4 regions of the Bacillus sp. 41-22 genome follow, and region 1 is predicted to be linked to each of the others. Evidence: riboswitches for the same ligand, from Rfam matches in the RefSeq annotation. Region 1 holds a riboswitch; each other region holds the start of a gene.
What was found. Region 1 has a riboswitch for thiamine pyrophosphate ahead of tenA (thiaminase II). Riboswitches for the same ligand answer to the same signal wherever they lie in the genome.

Region 1 (5,025 bases):
TGATAAATTTACAATTATCCCCGGTAATTTTATCTTATTCCAACTACACTTTAAGAACCCCTTTTGTTCTAACAAACTAAGAATGGCATTAATAATTTCTTTTTTAGATACACTTTGTCCGATAAATAAATTAATAAATGCTGAAATACGTTCCGTTTGAGCGAATCCTTCCCGAATAATTTGCTTTGGATTAATTTTTTCGCGACCATCACAATTTTTTATTGCAATTAATGCTAATTTCATTTCATTTTGCTCACCTGCCGTAGCATGTACAGCTTTTACGACATCGTCTACTAGTTTCTTTTTGTTTTTATGGCTATATTGCATTCTATATGGATTTTGTAACAATTTCCTAATGTTATATCTTACTATTTTTAACAACACCGGATTGTCTGCATTTAATACATAGGAGGAATCTCCGTTTTGAGCTAAAACTATTTTGCTATCTAATAACGCTTGTTCTATCTCTATTACTATATCATCTGACCATACTTCTAACGTAATTGAGTCTAATCCCTTTGGGGCAAATAAAGGTAATAACTCATTCTCATTATTAGTTAATACATTTTCACATTCTGGAAGTAACGTGAAATATGGGCATATTCGTTGGAATTCATTAAAAAGTTCCTCTTTTTCTCTTACTTTTATACCAAATTTTATTTTTGTTCCTTGAACTTTATATATATTTTCGTTATATGGAAGAAGCACTCTTATCTTTGTTCCTCTAATATACTCTTTCGGACATTGGAGAATGTTCTCTAATTTAACTTCTCCCCCTATCCTATAATCATCTTTTAAATTTCTAAAACGTTTAATCCACTTTATTCCTTTTACAGCTTGTTGTACTTTTAACTTTACAAATCTTTGCTTTTTATTATTTGATTCAAATTCAGGAGTTGAAATCAGTATTTGGCTCCGCTTTCGCCCTAAAAGTATAGGGATATCTTTATGATTATATTGTTGATAAAACCTCCTAATCCCTACAGATACTTTTAATAGCGGAATATTCTCACCTCCACGAGTTACGTATTCAAACCGATATACATAAGAGAAATAATCATGTGTTTCTTCATCTTTAATTGGCTCAGACATCGCTTCAGAAACATGTTGTGATCGCAGTGGTGAAAAATATATTTCTTCCTCATTTTTATTTTCCATACGTAAAGGCTGTTCGCAAAAAATATGAGTAATTAGAGCTGGTACCCATTTAGAAAACGTTTTTTTATCATGTAATGCTGGTAAATTACTAATTAAATCATACTGCCATTCTAAATGTGGTGGATCTATTAATTTATTAGGTTTCCAATCATGAATAACCTCATACCAGCTTTGGAAAATATAGTCTAACTGTTCTTGTTTCATTGGTTCTTTTGCTACAATCCAGGGCGTATCTTCCTTTAATATATATGGATTATGCTGAATGAATAATATATCAGAAAACATTTCATACAATCTTTCATTTACAAGTTTTAATTTGCTCGTTAATAAAAATGTTCTATAATGTATCTCTACAATCTCAAGCCATTCAATAGGAAAATAAATATACGATACTTTCTCATTATAGAGGGGTTCTACTATATTTTTAAATGCTAATAACTGTAATTTTTCCATATTATTAATACTTCCTCTCTTAATTTATGTTGATCATGAGTAATACTAGAAAAGATACCAATTTTTTAAGCATTAACGAATCAATTTTTAACCAAGCACATTAAAGGAAATAGCTAAATTACATTTGGTTATACAAATAAAACATTATTAAAATCAAATTAATATAAAGTAACTATTAACATATAACTACCTCCTTATGGGACTTTATATTATAAAATCATTATAATGAATTATTATATTTTTTATCTATGATTTACAAAAAAATTACAGAAACTAAATATAATAAAAGGTATCGCCTCTTTATATAGCGATACCCTTTATACACTCTTAATTAAATAACACCTTTAACTTCTTCATTCACCGGCCATTTTTCTAATGTATATGCCATTTCCCAAAATGAATATTCATATTGACTACTAAAAATAAAATGTTGTCTCATACGATTACGGTCTGCCTCTGTTACTTTTTCAGCGATCGTATCTAATCGTGTGATTTGCTCTTCTACTAGAGTACGGAACCAATCGGATCCATATGCAGAAATCCATTCTTGATAAATTGGCTCTTCTGGTTGACATTCTTTTAATCGTTCACCGATTTCATAATATAACCAATAACAAGGTAAAATAGCCGCAATAATATCTCCTAAATGCCCTTCATAAGCTGCACGATACATATGAGATGTATATGCATATGCAGTTGGCGCAGGAATAAAATTATCTTTTTCTTCTTTTGTAATCCCTAATTTCTTTGCGAAATTCTCATGTAATGATAACTCAGCTTCATACGTATTTTGTGCATGGTGTGCCATACGAGCTGTCGTTTCTAATTCAAGAGCCTTTGCAGCACCTAACGTTTGTACTCTAGCAAAATGACTCAAATAATAAGAATCTTGAAGCACATAATATCGAAAACTAGCTAAATCTAATGTTCCTTCGCCTAGTTTTTTTACAAAAGGATGGTTAAAACTTGCTTCCCAAATTGAATCTACTTCTTTACGTAATGATTGTGAAAAAGTCATTTAATTACCTCCAAATAATGTAAAAAATATACGTATTTATCCACGATTATTAAAGCTGTAAAATAAAAAAACTTTCTTTACAGGCGTAAAGAAAGTGAAATTGACAGTATTTATTCGTTAAATAGCAACGTCTTTCCCACTTCCCTACGCTGGCATTAACCAGATCAGGTACTAAGAGTCTCAAAATTTCATCTGATCTCAGCCTATAAAAGGCCCCCCTAGTGGACAAATATTTAGTTGTCGTATTGTAATTATCATAGCATAATTCGTGGAACTGTCAAAAGAATTAATTATATAACTACCTTAAAAACCTTCTTCTTTCCTTACTTTTAATGAAGTTTCAATTATCATATCTAATAGTTTGCTATAATTAATTCCCGCTGCTTCCGCACTTTTTGGCAGTAAACTTGATTGTGTCATCCCTGGTAATGTATTAACTTCCATTACATATGGAATTCCTTCCTTCACCATCATATCAACCCTTGCATAAACACTACATTTTAATGCTTTATAACAAGCCAGTGACGCTTTATTTACACGTTCCTTTATTTCAGCTGGAAGTTCGATAACTTCTTCAACTGTACTAGTATCATCATATTTTGCATTGTAGTCAAAGAACACAGCAGCATGTCGAATCGAAATGATAGGTAACTGTTGCCCATCAAAAATTGAACATGTAATCTCGTCACCTTTTATATACTTCTCAATTACTACTTCAGAATCCCATTCGAATACAGTTTCCAGCATAGAGATTAATTCATTTTTATCATAGACAATCTTAACTCCAACACTTGAGCCGCCAGAGTTTGGTTTTACCACTAACGGAAATCCTAATTTATCTAACTCCTCAAGCTTTAGATCCTCCATTTTTGTAAGTTCAATCCAATCTGGTGTTTCTACTCCTTCATAACGCAAAATCTTTTTCGAAATATTTTTGTCCATACATATACCGCTAGATAACATATTGCTACCGCTATAAGGAATACCTAAACTCTCTAGCGTCCCTTGAACTGTACCATCTTCTCCGTACTTTCCGTGTAATGCTAGCAATGCAAAATCAATGTCTTTCGCTTTTTCAATTAAATCCATTTTTTCATTTAACGTAATTGGAACGATTTCATATTTACTCTTATCTAAATGTGCAATCATTTCATTCCCAGTCATAATTGATACTTGTTTTTCAGAGGATACTCCTCCCATAATAACGCCAATTCTCATTTTCTCAACTCCAAGTTTCATTTTTTAAAGTTTCACCAATTATTTGAATCCCGCTAACAATTTCCTGTTCTTTCAAACGTGAAAATCCTAATCGGAATGTGTTCGCTCCTCCTCCATCAGAGTAAAAAACATCTCCAGGAGAAAACGTAACTCCTTTCTCATAACACTTTTGTAAAAGTGTGCGGGCTTGAATTTTTTCTTCCAACTCTATAAACAAATGAAGTCCACCGTCTCCAGTCATTCTTTTAAACGGAATGTACTGATTACACGCCCCAACAGCTAACTCATATTTTTTCTTATAAACAGATCTTGCTTTTTTTAAATATTTTTCAAAATATCCTTCATGTAAATATTGAAACAGAACAGCTTGATCTAACGTAGATGTGTGAATGGTTCTGGCTCTTTTAACACTTTCTAAATAATGTATCAGTTCTTTATCTGCAATGATCCAACCTACACGTAAACCAGGGAAAAGTACCTTTGAAAAGCTACTAATATAAATCACATTATTACCAGCCCCTGCAAAAGTTAATAATGGCGATAAATGTGAACCCGAATAACGTAATTCTTCATTAAACCCATCCTCTATAATAGGGATCTTGTATTTTGAAAATAACCTCATCAATTCCGTTCTTTTCTCCGAACTCGTAACAATACCAGTTGGATTATGATAAGAAGGGATTAAATACGCGAAATCAAAATCCTTTTCACGCAAACTTTTTTCTACTTCATTCGTATCAATACCATCATCATTCATATTAATTCCATGAACTTCAAGTCCATGTAAACGAAAAAGCTTCAATGCAGCATGGTGAGTTGGGTTCTCACAAATAACACGCCCTGATTTCTTCGATAAAGAAGATAACACAATATCTAATCCTTCTGTAAATCCATTTGTAATTAGAATATCTTTGTTCGAAATATCTACACCTTTCATTTCCATGTAATGAAGTAAATAATTCATTAACGGTCTATAACCTTTTGCATATCCGTAGTTCAATACGATATCCCCTTCAATGGACATACGAGTAAGAAAAGCTCTTTTGAAATTTTCAACATCAAATAGCTTTTCGTCCGGGGCTATACTATTAAAAACAATCATTCCTTTTTCCCAGCGAACTCCATGCTTCATTAAGTCTAATTCATCCGCTAATGTGGTAACTGTATTAAGTTTATTT
Region 2 (5,025 bases), 2.2 Mb from region 1:
AGAACGCAAAAGGAAGTAAAATTATTCATTAAAAATAAAAGGTTCCTACCGATAGTGGTAGGAACCTTTTTGTTTAATCAAATTTTAATTTCTTTAATGCTTCTGCGAATGGATTGTTTAATGGTTCTTCTTCTTTGTTCTGCTGTTTCATATATTTTTGAACGTCGCGTTTATCAGCTTTGCTGCCGGATTCTTTTTTACGTCTCTCTTGGAATGTAGAAAGTTTCTCACGATAGCCACATTTACATGCGAAAATTTGGCCTGCTCCTTCACCACGAAGTTCTAGTTTCTTTTTACACTGAGGACAGCGTGCATTTGTAGTGCGGGATACATTTTTACGGTGACCACATTCGCGATCTTGGCATACAAGCATTTTACCTTTTTTACCGTTTACTTCTAACATTGGTTTACCACAGTCTGGACAAGACTTCGTTGAAATGTTGTCGTGTTTATATTTCTTATCACTCGATTTAATTTCAGCAACAATTTCTTTCGTATAGTTCTTCATTTCTGAAATGAATACTTCTTTCTTTAATTTTCCTTTAGCGATAGCTTCTAACTTTTGCTCCCATTCACCAGTTAGTGTAGGAGATTTCAGTTCTTCTGGCACTAAATCAAGTAACTGACGGCCTTTTGAAGTAATGTGAATATCTTTACCACGTTTTTCAAGCAAGAACGAATTGAATAACTTGTCGATAATATCAGCTCGTGTAGCTACAGTACCTAATCCACCAGTTGACTTTAACGTGTCAGCAAGTTGTTTGTTTTGCGTATCCATGTATTTTGTTGGGTTTTCCATCGCTGAAAGTAATGTTGCTTCATTAAAACGTGCAGGTGCTTTCGTTTGACCTGATGTTTGGACAATTAGTTTTATGTTTAATGTATCGCCTTTTTCGATGCGAGGTAAGATTTGTTCTTTTACATCATCGCTTACATCATCATCTTCAAATCGATTTTCATAAACCTCTTTCCAACCAGCATGTAAAATCGTTTTTCCGCGTGCGATGAACGTTTCGTCACCAATTTTCGTGCGCAATGTTAGTTGTTCATATTCAAAGGCCGGGAATAAAACAGCTAAGAAACGTTTTACAACTAAGTCATAAATTTTACGTTCTTTATCTGTGAAAGCTGAGAAGTTTACATAGCTCTCTGTTGGAATAATTGCGTGATGATCACTTACTTTACTATCATCAACAAATGATTTATTAGATTTTACAGGTTTCTGCAATACTTTATGTGCTAAAGGACGGTATTCTCCAACTCCGCAAGCCTTCAGACGCTCTGGAAGTGTTCCGACAATATCAGATGAAATATAGCGTGAATCTGTACGAGGGTACGTTAAAACTTTATGCTGTTCATATAATTTTTGCATAATGTTTAATGTTTCTTTCGCAGAGTAACCAAATATTTTATTCGCATCACGTTGTAGCTCAGTTAAATCGTAAAGACCAGGGGCGAACGATTTCTTTTGTTTTTTATCAATGTCTACAACAGTAGCATTTTGCTTACTAATTTTGTTCACGATTGCATCAGTTTTTTCTTTATTAAAGCTACGGCTATTTCCTTTTGTATCTTGCCAAGTTAGCTTTAATCTCTCAGCTGTTTGAGCTTCGATACCATAGTAAGTTTGAGCTTTGAAATGTTTGATTTCATCTTCACGGCTTGCAATCATGGCTACAGTAGGTGTTTGAACACGACCACAATTTAGTTGGGCATTAAAGCGAGTAGTTAATGCTCGAGTCGCATTAAGTCCGATATACCAGTCAGCCTCTGAACGTGCGACAGCTGAAGCGTATAGATTGTCATATGCTTTTCCTGGTTTTAAATTTGCGAAGCCATCTTTAATTGCTTTATCGGTAACAGATGAAATCCATAGACGTTTAATCGGTTTCTGCATTTTAACTTTATCGATAATCCAGCGTGCGACCAACTCGCCCTCACGACCGGCGTCAGTAGCTATAATGATTTCATTTACATCTTTTCTAAGAAGCTGACTTTTTACAGCGTTAAACTGTTTCCCTGTTTGTTTAATAACGGTTAGTTTTAAACGCTCCGGTAGCATTGGTAAATCTTCTAAATTCCACTGTTTATATTTCACATCATAGCTTTCTGGATCAGCTAATGTAACGAGATGACCTAAAGCCCAAGTAACAATATATTTACTACCTTCAAGATAGCCGTTCCCTTTTTTATCACATTTCAGTACACGTGCGATATCACGTGCAACAGAAGGTTTTTCAGCAATTACAATACTTTTTGCCATATTTAAAAACATCCTTTCAAATTTCCATACGTTAAATATAGCATACATCTTTGTTCTATTCAGTCTTGCTGACGGTTTGAGTTATTTGTGGTGAAATATACGTGTGAGAGTTTTACTTATATAAAGGCGAAGAATGGTTGAACCAGGAGAGTTCTGATCTCTATCATTCTATAAAAGTAAAGAACTTGTTATTTTACTAGAATAAGAGTAGACTTTGAAGTAGATGAATAATAAACACATGGGAGTTTGTGGATGCAAACTGAGAGTATGACTAGTCCGTCATTGACCATTTGAACCTGTTGGATAATGCCAGCGTAGGGAGAGTGTAAAAGCACATGTTCAGGCACTTTGCGTACGCGCAAAGTGCCTTTTTGTGTATCTCCCATTACTATAGTTAGGAGATGAAAAGGATGAATATGAAAGAAATTAGTAAAGTAGTGGATTTGGTGAGAGAGTCTAATCCACTCGTGCATAATATTACAAATGTTGTTGTAACAAATTTTACAGCAAACGGTTTGTTAGCATTAGGAGCATCACCTATAATGGCGTATGCAAAAGAAGAAGTAGCAGAAATGGCTAGCATTGCGGGAGCCCTTGTTTTAAATATGGGTACACTTCGTCCTGAAGAGGTAGAAGCGATGTTACTTGCTGGTAAATCAGCAAATAAGAATGATGTACCAGTATTGTTTGATCCAGTTGGGGCAGGAGCAACTTCTTATCGAACAGAAGTTGCGAGATATATTCCAGCTGAAATCGATTTAGCTGTTATCCGCGGAAATGCGGCTGAAATAGCTAACGTTATTAATGAGAAATGGGAAATTAAAGGTGTAGATGCTGGTACTGGAAACGGTAATGTTTTAAATATTGCAAAACAGGCAGCGGATGAATTAAATACAGTTGCGATAATTACTGGACAAGAAGATGTTGTTACAGATGGAGAGCGAACTATTCTTATTCGAAATGGCCATCCTATTTTAACGAAAGTTACTGGAACAGGTTGTTTACTAACTTCTGTAATAGGAGCATTTGTAGCGGTAGAAAAGGATTATGTAAAGGCAGCAGTAGCCGCATTAACATTCTATGGAGTAGCAGCAGAAGTAGCGGCTTCGAAAACAGTAGAGAATGGACCAGGAAGCTTTCAAATTGAATTTTTAAATCAGTTAGCGAATACAACTTCAGATGATATTGAGAAGTATGGAAAGATTGAGGTTATACAGTAAGGAGAGGAACTAGATGTCGCGCATTACAATGGATGAAATGTCTAGGTTATTACCAGTATATTTTATTATGGGAAGTAACAATTGTACGAAGGAGCCACTACAAGTATTGAGAGATGCACTAGAAGGTGGTATAACAATTTTTCAACTTCGTGAAAAGGGAGAAGGGGCTTTAACGGGAGAGAAACGTATTGATTTTGCGAAAGAACTACAAGCGCTTTGCAAGGAGTACGGTGTACCATTCATCGTAAATGATGATGTGGAACTAGCCCTCGAGTTAGATGCAGATGGCGTGCATGTTGGACAAGATGATGAAGGAATTACTTCTGTTCGTGAAAAAATGGGTGATAAAATTGTTGGTGTATCTACACATACAATTGAAGAAGCACGCTGGGCGATTGAAAATGGAGCTGATTATTTAGGAGTTGGTCCAATTTTCCCGACGAGTACGAAAAAAGATACAAAAGCGGTTCAAGGAACGGAAGGTCTAAAGTATTTTAGGGAACAAGAGATTACAATACCGATCGTTGGGATTGGTGGGATTACAATTGAAAATACAGCTTCTGTTATAGAAGCGGGTGCGGATGGTGTTTCAGTTATTTCAGCGATTAGCTTAGCGGAATCTGCGTATGAAGGTACGAAGAAATTAGTTGAGGAAGTAAATAAGAGTTTGTAGAGTCGCAAAATGAGTTGTTTCGTTTATCCTGCTATTTGTGGGAGTCTTACGCCGGTAAAAGCCCGATTGGTGCGGGCTAATAATCAGTGGGGGAAGAACAAAACCCCCCACTGATTAAAGTTTCACTTTATTTAAAACATAATTGAAATTAAGAGCATTCCAATTCCGATAGAAGTAAAGGTTGCGATCAGGCCCGGAATCATAAAGCTATGATTTAAAACATATTTACCAATTCCTGTTGTACCAGTACGGTCAAAGTTAATTGCAGCAACGATTGTCCCGTAGTTTGGAATGAAGAAATATCCATTTACTGCAGGGAACATCGCAATAAGTAATGCCGGCGGAATACCAAGTGATAGTCCGAGTGGCACTAAAGCACGAACTGTTGCTGCTTGGCTATACAGTAAAATAGATAGAATGAATAGTGCAATAGCAAATAGCCATGGTGCACTTGTCACTAAGTGTTGAATTGATCCTTGAATTATATTTAAGTTTCCGTTGAAGAAAGTATCTCCCATCCAAGCGATACCAAAAATAGCAACAACTGCTGTTGCGCCTGCTTTAAAGACGTTACCAGTTACAATGCTTTCCACATTTGGTTTACAGAAAATAATAATGAGAGCAGCAATGGTTAACATGACCATTTCAATTGTGTTTGGCATGGAAAGACGAGCTAACTTCCCGTCAACCATCCATCCCGGACGAAGGGCTTCAAATGAACCAAGAAGTACGACAAGGAAAGTTCCTACTAGGAAAAGGATAACTGATAATTTAGCGCCTTTTACACCCGCAAATTCTTTTTTCTCTTCAAGTTTAGGGATCATTCCCTCTTTTAATCGCTTCAAGTATTCAGGGTCTTCATTTAATTC
Region 3 (5,025 bases), 1.9 Mb from region 1:
CTTCGTTTATGTCAAGAGATTGGTTGGTATGAAGAGGCAAATGCTTTTATGATAACCCAAGGGCTAGATGAATTTGTCCGAACTTCATTGGAGTATGAAACATGGGATCTTTTGACGAAAGCAGTTGCTTTAAACTATTTAATTATTAAATATCGTATTGGTGAATTAACAGCTGAGGATGTAGAAATTTGGGATCGAGTTAAATTTAATGAGAAATGTATAACAGATTGCAAACATCTATTATCTCATAAAGAAGTATTGGAATTTACATTCTTTTATATGTGTAAGCGAGCTAAGCTACTGTCAAAAGAGCAATTAAATAGTGATATGATGAGTCTGGCAATGTATTGTAATACTTTTGTGTATGATTTATATACACATGACTTATTACGGAAGTATCGTAAGTGTACAGACTTCCTATCATATTATGGACCTAGTCAAGCGGTTTTAGCTTGTCAAAGAGCTGTACTTTCACAAATTTCCGATCGATTAGACCCTTTAAAGACAACTCATGTAGATGATTATTTATATGTGATGAAAGAAATGATGGAGCATATGACGATAGGGGTAATGGATCGGTATGGTCATTTTATTGGAAAGCTACTATCATATGTACCATTTTTCGAAATGATCCAAGTTCCACAGCATGCATATTACTGTGAAGAATTACTGTATATTTGTAAGGGAATTGAATACAAAGAAGAAATACTACGCAATTATATATTTATACAATTACATGATTGTTTACCATCATTCTTTAAACTATTTCTTAAAAATAAGCGTTATGCAACGATTCATGATATTCTTTTCTATTGGTGCGACGATGAACAAAGAATGAGCTTAGAGAAAAAATATAATCTTAGTTTCATTTATGAAAAATATGCTTGTGGATAAACCATATTTTTCATATTAAAAATTAATATAAATTAAAAAGGATCTCAAGTTTATGTGAGATCCTTTTTTTGTTAGTAAAGCAAGGAGAAAGTACCTAAGATAAGAAATAACATTCCATAAAGGAGAAATTGTGCAGTATAACTTCCTTGTATACCAAAAAAAGTATTCATTTTTTCATATAAATTCAATATATATTTCATTGGATTATCTTTGAAAGATTGGTACACAGTGTCTCCTCTTTCTAAGCTTCTTGTTCATGTTTTTGGTTATTAGGAACATGAACGTATCTAGCTATGAATAATAAAACACCTATAAAGAATACAGGAAGTACGGTAGATAAATAAAAACCATTACTAATTATATTTGTTATAAGAGCACTTAAAAGAAAAATTACATTATAAATATGGGCAATTTTTTGTTTTAGCCGCATTTGTAATGCTTCCATAATGATTTCTAAAGCAACAAAAGCAATAATAATAGATAAAAATACAGTGTTCGTATTATAAATGATTAAACAACAGATTAAACCTAAAAAGGCCAGGTATTCAATAAAGAGAGGTATATTGCGTGGCATATAATTTACCTAACTAAATATGGCAGTGGGTTTACTGCATTTGTTTTTTCAAAATTCCATTCCCCATTATGTAATTCAAAATGGAGATGTTGCCCGTATGAATGACCTGTGTTTCCCATATGACCTACTAATTGTCCAGTTTGTACTTGATCACCAGCTTGTACAGTGCGATCCTTCATATGAGCATAAACTGTTGTATATAATTTCCCATTTATTTGATGGGCGATGAACACGACATTGCCGTAGCTAGCCGAATAATAAGATTTCACAACCTTACCTGCAGCAGCAGCTTGAATAGAGACATTTCCTTGTGCTGCTATATCTATACCATAATGCATTTGCTCCCAGCGCATATCAAAAGTGGAGCTGATTTTCCCTTGAGTAGGGAATTTGAAAACTGCTGGAATTGATGCAGGTTGAGCTGTTTTAGCTTGTGGTTGATTTTGCACTACATAGTGTTTTGCTACATATCCGTATCCTGTGCCAAAACGAATTTTATACCAAGTACCTACCGTTTCTACTACTTGTACTTGTGTACCATTTTGTAATGAGCCAAGTAGAGTGCCACTTGTGCTAGCATTGCTACGCACATTTAATTTTGGTGTTGCAACAGTATAAGAAGGAGAACCTTGTACTGTTACACCTTTTACTAGAGGTGTGGATCCATTAGATACAAATGTTTTTTGTACGTAACCAATTTGACCGTTATGTAATATTTTGTACCAATCTCCTTGTTCACCTTGAATGGTAATGAATTGACCATTTGGTAATATATCTAGAATAGAAGACTCTGTATTAGGTTCAGAACGAACGTTTAATGCGTTTGCATTTACGATATATTGAGACTTTGGTTGAACATTTTTTTTGAATAGAATTGCATCTTTTTTCATATAGCCTGTTTTGTTGTTAACAGATACTTTATACCAATCTTGAACTGTTTCAAGAATAGTAACCGGGCTATTAAATCGAATGGTATCAACTATTGCACTGTCTGTATGGCTATTTTGATGTAGTGCAACGTTGTCAATTTTTACATATCCAGTTTTTACTGTAGATGGTTGCTTAGCAGCCGCTGTTTGTATATCGGATTCTCCCATAGAAGGAAGTAAAGAAGCAATTGCGATAGTAGTTGCTGTTAAAGCTGTGGCTTTCATATTCATGTAATAAAGACCTCCTCTAGTTGTATAGTTGTAATTTTATTATAGTATAAAGATATAATATATTGGTCGTATTCACATAAATGTAATATGAAATCAATAAAAATAATGTCAGAAGAGAGATTCGTATATAAATATTGTATATATCATTTGTGAGGTCGCATTTATATTTGTTTAACACGTTAAGAATTAATTCTTAATTAAGAAAATTAAAACAGTTGATGATGTCTTATGGCGATGTTATACTGACAGTGATAATTTTATAGTTTGCTAGGAGGGCTGGTGTTGCCAGCTGAGAGTAGGGCCATAAGCCTTTGATCCTTTTTATTACCTGATCTAGATTATGCTAGCGTAGGGAAGCAATTCGGACATTAACAATGAGTCCCCGTTTCTTTGCGTATAGAAACGGGGCTTTTTTATTTGAAAATTTCATATTAACACCACTAGGGGTGCTTTTCGTGCTGAGAGAGGAATAATCCTTAACCCTTACAACACCTGATCTAGATAATACTAGCGAAGGGAAGTGGAACAACGAATAAATTATAATTTTATTTGCTGTAACCACTTCTTATATACAGAAGTGGTTTTTTTATTGAGATAAATAGATATATAGGAAGGGGAATTATTAATGAAATTTTGTGAAAGATTATTTGATACGGTGCAGCCTGTTTGGGAGAAAAGTCATAATCATCCGTTTGTAGTAGGTATGGGGGATGGTACGTTGGAAAAAGACAAATTCCAGTACTATATTATTCAAGATTATTTATATTTGTTAGATTATGCAAAGCTATATGCAATTGGGGTTGTAAAGGCAACGAATCCACAAGTTATGGCAAAATTTGCAGAGCAAATTGATGGGATTTTAAATGGAGAAATGACGATCCATAAACAGTATGCAAATAAACTTGGCATTACTGTAGAGGAGATAGAATCTGCGAAACCATCTGCTAAAAATTTAGCCTATACAAATTACATGATGTCTGTATCTCAAAATGGCACACTTGCAGAATTAATATCAGCTTTACTTCCATGTATGTGGAGCTATTGGGAGATCGGAAAGCGTTTAAATGATATTCCTGGAGCAAGCGATCATGAGTTCTTTGGAGAGTGGATTCAAGGATATTGTTCTGAAGAATACGGTAACCTTTGTATTTGGTTAATAGATTTATTAAATGAAATGGCAGTTGGAAAGTCAGAGAAAGAGCTAGACCGATTAGAGGAGATTTTCTTATATTCCAGCCGATTTGAATATTTATTCTGGGATATGGCTTATCGTAAGGAGATGTGGGGTTTTGAGGAGCAAGAACATACTACAGTTTCATAATGTTTCCTTTCATTATGATGAGAAACCAATCATCAATGAATTAAATGCTTCTATACAAGATAAAGAGTTTGTAAGTATTATCGGGCCGAGTGGATGCGGGAAAAGTACTTTATTTCGCCTTATTTCAGGCTTAGAAGAGGCAAGTACTGGACAGATAGAGCTGACAAAAACAAAGAGTCATCCTGTAGGGTATATGCCCCAAAAAGATATGCTCTTGCCGTGGAGGACGATTATTGAGAATGCTGCCCTGCCGCTAGAGTGCCAAGGTGTGCAGAAGAAAGAAGCGCAAGTAAAAGCGAAAGAACTGTTACATAAATTTGGTTTACAAGGGTACGAGAAAAAATATCCGAAAGATTTATCTGGTGGTATGAGGCAACGCGTATCTTTTATCCGAACTTTATTAACAGGCGGGGAGATATTATTGTTAGATGAACCGTTTAGCGCATTGGACGCTTTAACGAAGGCATCTTTGCAAGAATGGTTGTTTGAACAATGGAAAGAGTGGGAAAAAACAATTTTATTTATCACTCATGATGTTGAAGAAGCATTGTTTCTTTCTAATCGAATTTTGGTTGTAGAAAATCAACCGATAGCAACTTTAACTGAGCGAATTGTGCCGCTTGATCGTAACCGAACAAGAAAAGATTTATATAAGCCTGAAGTGTTAGCGCTTAAAGAAGAGCTCCTTAGTATGTTACAAAGGCAGGTACTCGTATGATGAATCGCTTGAAGGAGTTATTACCTGCCCTAATATTAAGTGGAATTTTACTTGCTCTGTGGGAAGTAGGAGCAAGAATTGTAGATGAGATGTACATTTTGCCATCACCTTCTGCAATTGTAATGAAGATATGGGCGCTGAAAGATATATTATTTACGGTTCATTTACCTGCAACGTTGTACGTCGTTTTAATAGGCGTTGTTATTTCTATCGTACTGGGCGTAGGGCTAGCAATGTTAATGAATGCGAGTACGTGGATGGAAAGAGCATTTTATCCGTTATTAGTTGCTTCACAAACCATCCCGATTACTGCGCTTGCGCCGCTCTTCGTTTTATGGTTTGGATATACCATCTGGAG
Region 4 (5,025 bases), 2.2 Mb from region 1:
TTCCTTCTTCCAATTTATCCGATGTTAATGAACCCACTATTTCCCCTATAGATTTCATCTTTCTCCTTCAATAGAAAAAAGCCTCTTAACAGCAATTATACAAAAAACTGTTAAAAGACTTTTTTCTATTTTTTCATGTAAGGAGCCAATACTCTTAAAATTTCTTCCTTATCCTTCTTTAACTCAAGAGATGTTAACATATCCATCGTTCGCGGCCTAGGTAATTCCACTTGGACCTCGCCAACTATTGATGCTGGTCTTTGAGATAAAATAAATACGCGATCAGAAAGTAAAATTGCCTCATCTAAGTCATGTGTAACCATAACAATTGTTTGCTTTTCTTGATGCCAAGAATTTAAAAGCCAACTGTGTACTTCCATTTTTGTAAATGCATCTAATTTTCCAAAAGGCTCATCCAGCAGCATAATTGGCTTTTCACATAAATACGTACGAAGGAAACTAATTCTTTGACGCATTCCACCTGATAACTCATCTGGATAATGATCTGCGTATTCATCTAGCTCAAATTGCTTTAATGCTTCCATTCCTTCTGTCAGCCTTTGTCTTTTAGGCTTCCCTTCGATTTCCAATGGAAGAACGATATTTTGCAAAGCCGATCGCCACGGTAGTAATAAATCTTGTTGCGGCATATAACTAACAACATCTTGTTTTTTTACATACTCCTCGTTATAAAACACTTCTCCGCTCGTTGGCTCTTCAACACTTGCAATCATATTTAATAATGTACTTTTTCCACAACCACTCGGACCTACAAAAGAGACAAACTCTCCCTCTTGTATAGACGCACTAATATTTGCTAATACATTCTTTCCATCGAAAGCTTTTACAATATCTTTTATTTGTAATCCACTCATTTTTCACTTGGAAGGAATTCATTTGTAAAGGCATCTTTTACATCGATTTTCTTTTTAATAACTTTGTTGTCATATAAGAAATTCATGTAATTCGTCCAAATCTCTTCCTTCTGTACTCCCCACGCTTTTGCATCATCTTGATACTTTGTACTTAACCACTTTTGGCTTTCTTGTACTAATTCTTTATTCACATCTGGAACAGCTTTAATTAAAATATCCGCAGCTTCTTTCGGTTCTTTAATTGCAAAATCATAACCTTCTGTCGTTGCCGTCATAAATTTTTTCACAAAATCTTTATCTTGCTTCGTATGTTTTTCACTTGTAATAATAACAGGACTATAGAAATCAAGCGCTGGATCTAAGTCTTTTACCATAATTGTATTTAACTCTTTTCCTTGACGCTTCGCTTCAATTCCATCCCATCCATAATAAATCCATTCAAAGTCTGCATCACGACCGATTGATTTAAAGAAATCTGTTTGTCCAAGAATAATTTTTTCAACTTTATTAAAATCAGCTTGATGTTTCTCCATAATCGTCTTTAACGTCGCTTCTTCTGCTGGTCCCCCCCAGCCGCCATAACGTTTACCTTCAAAATCTTTCGGTGACGTCATATTATCTTTTTTTAGAGATGCAAAAGCAGAGGTATTATGCTGAATAATTGCACCAACAGAAACAACTGGGATTCCTTCAACACGAGCTAATGTTACATTTTCTTGTGCGCTTATCGCAAAGTCTGCTTTCCCAGAAGCAATCATCTGCTCTGCCGTTACATTATCACCAGGCTGGATAATTTCTACATCAAGCCCTTGCTTTTTGTAATAATCTGTCGTTTGCGCTACATATAAGCCAGTATGATTCGTATTTGGAAACCAATCTAAAACGACTTTTACTTTTTTATCTTTACTTGAACTTTCTTCTTTCTTCGCCGGATTACATCCAGCAACAGTTACTGCTAATAATGCAGCTAACATAATTTTTAAACCTTTTTTCATTTTCTGCCGCCCTTTCTGTATATCCATGGTGCTGTTATTCTTGCCATAAATTCAACAATAAAGTACAGACATAATGTCACCATGACGATAATCGCTGCAACACCAAATACTCGAGCCGTTAAAAAGGATTTTGTTGCTCTTGTAAGCATAACTCCTAATCCTTCGCTGGCACCAAGCCATTCCCCAATAATCGCCCCCATCACACTATATGTAACAGCAATTTTTAAACCTGAGAAGAAGTATGGGAGTACTGCTGGAAACTTTACTTTCTGGTAAACTTGCCATTTCGTTGCCTTCATTGTTTGTAACAGTTTCAGCATATTTTTATCTACCGTTTGGAAACCTTCTAAAATGCTAAGCGCAATTGGGAAGAAACAAACAAGAATAACAACCATTACTTTTGGCAACATTCCGTATCCAAACCAAATAATAAATAATGGTGCGAGCACAACGATTGGAATTGTTTGCGAAATAACGAGCAATGGATTCATTAAAATCCGAAATAAAGGGATGACATCCATAATGATAGCAATACTCGTCCCAAGTAAAATTGCAAAAAACAACCCAATTATTACTTCCTGTAACGTTTGCACTGTATTCGGTAATAGTAAATCTTTCATTCCAATTAACTCTTGCACAATTGCAGACGGCTTCGGTAAAATCCACGGCTCAATTTTAAATAATGAAACAGATCCTTCCCATATAGCAATGAGAAGGATAAGCCAAATTGTTGTGATTATTTTAGATCGCTTCTGGTTTTGCATATTCATCACGGTACTTCCAAACTTTTTCGTCAATCGTTACGCCTGTACTTGGACGATAGTGAATTTTAATAGAAGTGATTACTTCTTCTGCTCCAGCATCGACGCAAGCTTGTTGCGCGCGTTTAATGACGTCAAGAAGTACATCTAATTCTCCTTCCAACGTTGTTTCCATTGCCCCTACTTCATAACGAACTCCCGACTGTTGTACAACTTCAATTGCTTTATCAACAACGGAATACACATCTTTGTTCTTCGCTTGTGGTACTACTGAAAATGAAATTGTAACTTGTTGTGACATAATAAAACCCCCCTTACAAAATATGGTTTCAAAAAAAGAAAAGGCTTTCCTACCATGTAGGAAAGCCTTGTATACAAGTTATTCTATAATAACTTATGCTACATCACTTTAAAGTAACTCCCTACGCTGGCATTATCCAGATCAGGTTGAGGGTCGATGTATACTTACATCCTCTCAGCCAATTGGCTCCCCGGTTCTTAATTCGTTTTCATTGTAGCATGATTTATTTTATTGAACAAACAAAAGCATGCATAATCACTTCATTTAACTTTTGAATTCCCCAATTAACTCTTGTAACTCCTGTGAAAGCCAACTTAAAGAACTAGCTAATTCAGCAATATCTTGTACAGACATTTCCTGTTCTTTCATACTTTCTTGAACATTACTACTACTATTCGCATACTTATTTGCGATAAGTGATAGTTCATTTACAACACGAACAATATTTTGGCTATTTTGCAATATATCACTTGAATTGCTAGAAACAGCTCTAACTTGATTGGTAACAGTTTGTGCTGATTTCGAAATTTTTTCAAAGAAAGCACCACTACTTTCAACAAGTTTAATTCCTGATTCTACTTCTTTTGAAGCTTTTTGCATTGAAACAACAGCTTCTTCCGTTCCAGCTTGTGTTTCCCCAATTAATTTTGCTATATCTTTTGCTGATGCTTCCGTCTGCTCTGCTAATTTACGCACTTCATCAGCAACAACGGCAAATCCCTCTCCAGTTTCCTCAGCACGTGAAGCTTCAATAGTAGCATGTAAAGCTAGCGAATTAGTTTGATTTGAAATACCTGTAATTTCAGTTACAATATCACTAATTTCTTTTGATCTTGCTTCCAAAGAATAAATAATAGAAGATAAATCTTGTACTGCATTTTGTATTATGTTCATTTGATTAATCGCCTGTTTAATAACACCATTTCCTTTTCCTGAATGATGCTCTATACCTTCAGACTCTTTCACCATTTGTTTTGCAGCATTCGTTATCTCCTCCATCTTATCTTCCATTTCATATACAATACCTAAATACTGTGGTACTGAAGTTTCTTGTGACTGGGCGCCAGCTCTTAACTCAACCATAGAACTTACGATTTCTTGAACTGCCATGCTATTCTCTTTCGTACTCACTGACAATTCTTTTGAAGATGAGGAAACCTGTTCTGCTGTCTGCTTCACTTTATCTATAATTCCTTTAAACTTCTCGATGGTATTATTAAAATACGCATTAATAATACCAATATCATCTGGTCTTTCCTCTAATTTAATACTTAAATCACCTTCACCGACTTTGCGCAACCCTTCACGTAAATCCCGCAATGGAGCAAGTGCGTTACGTACGATTAAGAATTGAATAACAGTTGCAATTAAAACAGAAATACAAATAAACATTAAACCTTGTATAATGAATTTTCCCTTTGTAATAGGAACAATAGAGGCATCTACATCGGTTGCAACAATTGCCACAATATTATCTTCTCCATCTTTAATTGGCTCTAATATCGTTACCCATGATCCTAATGCGTCTTCATATACTACTGTCATGTTTGCTTTTTTCGTGCTCATTACCTTATCATATGCTTTCATCCAAAGATCTGGTTGTTTATAATAGTCCCCTGGCTTTACTTCAACAACATTTGCTAAGTCTGTAGACAAGTCGACGATTTGTAACTCACCTTTTTCATTTTCTTTTGCTCCAACAATATACGTTTGTCCAACACTGTTCAATTCTTCCGTTGATTCATCTAATTTCTCTGTTAACTTCTCTCTCTTTTCTCTTTCTGCCGTTGGATCTTTTGCAACATCTCTCACTATTTCTGCGTCTAATTTATGTAATACCGTATCTCCTGTTTCAAAAGAATGCCTTTCAAATATAGACATCATACTATTTTGAAACATGTTAAAACTTAACGCCCCCATACTACCAACAAGCGTCAAAATAACTAATACAGTTAACAATACATTTTTTTGAAGAAATGATAGCTTGTGCCAATACTTTCCCATTAACATCACCTTTCTAAATTAACTTAGTATAAAGTAAAACTATTAAAATATAAACCTCATCAACAAATGATAACAATTCTCATTTGTTT

Region 2: linked by a shared signal. The riboswitch ahead of thiM (hydroxyethylthiazole kinase) and the one ahead of tenA (thiaminase II) in region 1 are both predicted to bind thiamine pyrophosphate.
Region 3: linked by a shared signal. The riboswitch ahead of tenA (thiaminase II) and the one ahead of tenA (thiaminase II) in region 1 are both predicted to bind thiamine pyrophosphate.
Region 4: linked by a shared signal. The riboswitch ahead of LCF45_RS02185 (MTH1187 family thiamine-binding protein) and the one ahead of tenA (thiaminase II) in region 1 are both predicted to bind thiamine pyrophosphate.

Annotation. Positions count from the first base shown of each region.
Region 1 is NZ_CP084035.1:2,616,904-2,621,928, forward strand. It holds gene LCF45_RS13260 (pPIWI_RE module domain-containing protein) at 1-1,611, opposite strand, end outside; gene tenA (thiaminase II) at 1,943-2,629, opposite strand; TPP riboswitch at 2,754-2,859, opposite strand; gene ddlB (D-alanine--D-alanine ligase) at 2,933-3,847, opposite strand; gene LCF45_RS13275 (MocR-like pyridoxine biosynthesis transcription factor PdxR) at 3,852-5,025, opposite strand, start outside.
Region 2 is NZ_CP084035.1:414,065-419,089, forward strand. It holds gene LCF45_RS02155 (YhgE/Pip domain-containing protein) at 1-32, shown strand, start outside; gene topB (DNA topoisomerase III) at 74-2,263, opposite strand; TPP riboswitch at 2,492-2,601, shown strand; gene thiM (hydroxyethylthiazole kinase) at 2,674-3,483, shown strand; gene thiE (thiamine phosphate synthase) at 3,497-4,156, shown strand; gene LCF45_RS02175 (anaerobic C4-dicarboxylate transporter family protein) at 4,288-5,025, opposite strand, start outside.
Region 3 is NZ_CP084035.1:738,593-743,617, forward strand. It holds gene LCF45_RS03755 (DUF3965 domain-containing protein) at 1-894, shown strand, start outside; gene LCF45_RS03760 (hypothetical protein) at 1,136-1,468, opposite strand; gene LCF45_RS03765 (SH3 domain-containing protein) at 1,474-2,628, opposite strand; TPP riboswitch at 2,888-3,000, shown strand; TPP riboswitch at 3,061-3,164, shown strand; gene tenA (thiaminase II) at 3,254-3,949, shown strand; gene LCF45_RS03775 (ABC transporter ATP-binding protein) at 3,918-4,667, shown strand; gene LCF45_RS03780 (ABC transporter permease) at 4,667-5,025, shown strand, end outside.
Region 4 is NZ_CP084035.1:420,086-425,110, reverse strand. It holds gene LCF45_RS02200 (ABC transporter ATP-binding protein) at 126-875, opposite strand; gene LCF45_RS02195 (ABC transporter substrate-binding protein) at 872-1,870, opposite strand; gene LCF45_RS02190 (ABC transporter permease) at 1,867-2,640, opposite strand; gene LCF45_RS02185 (MTH1187 family thiamine-binding protein) at 2,612-2,932, opposite strand; TPP riboswitch at 3,034-3,135, opposite strand; gene LCF45_RS02180 (methyl-accepting chemotaxis protein) at 3,197-4,936, opposite strand.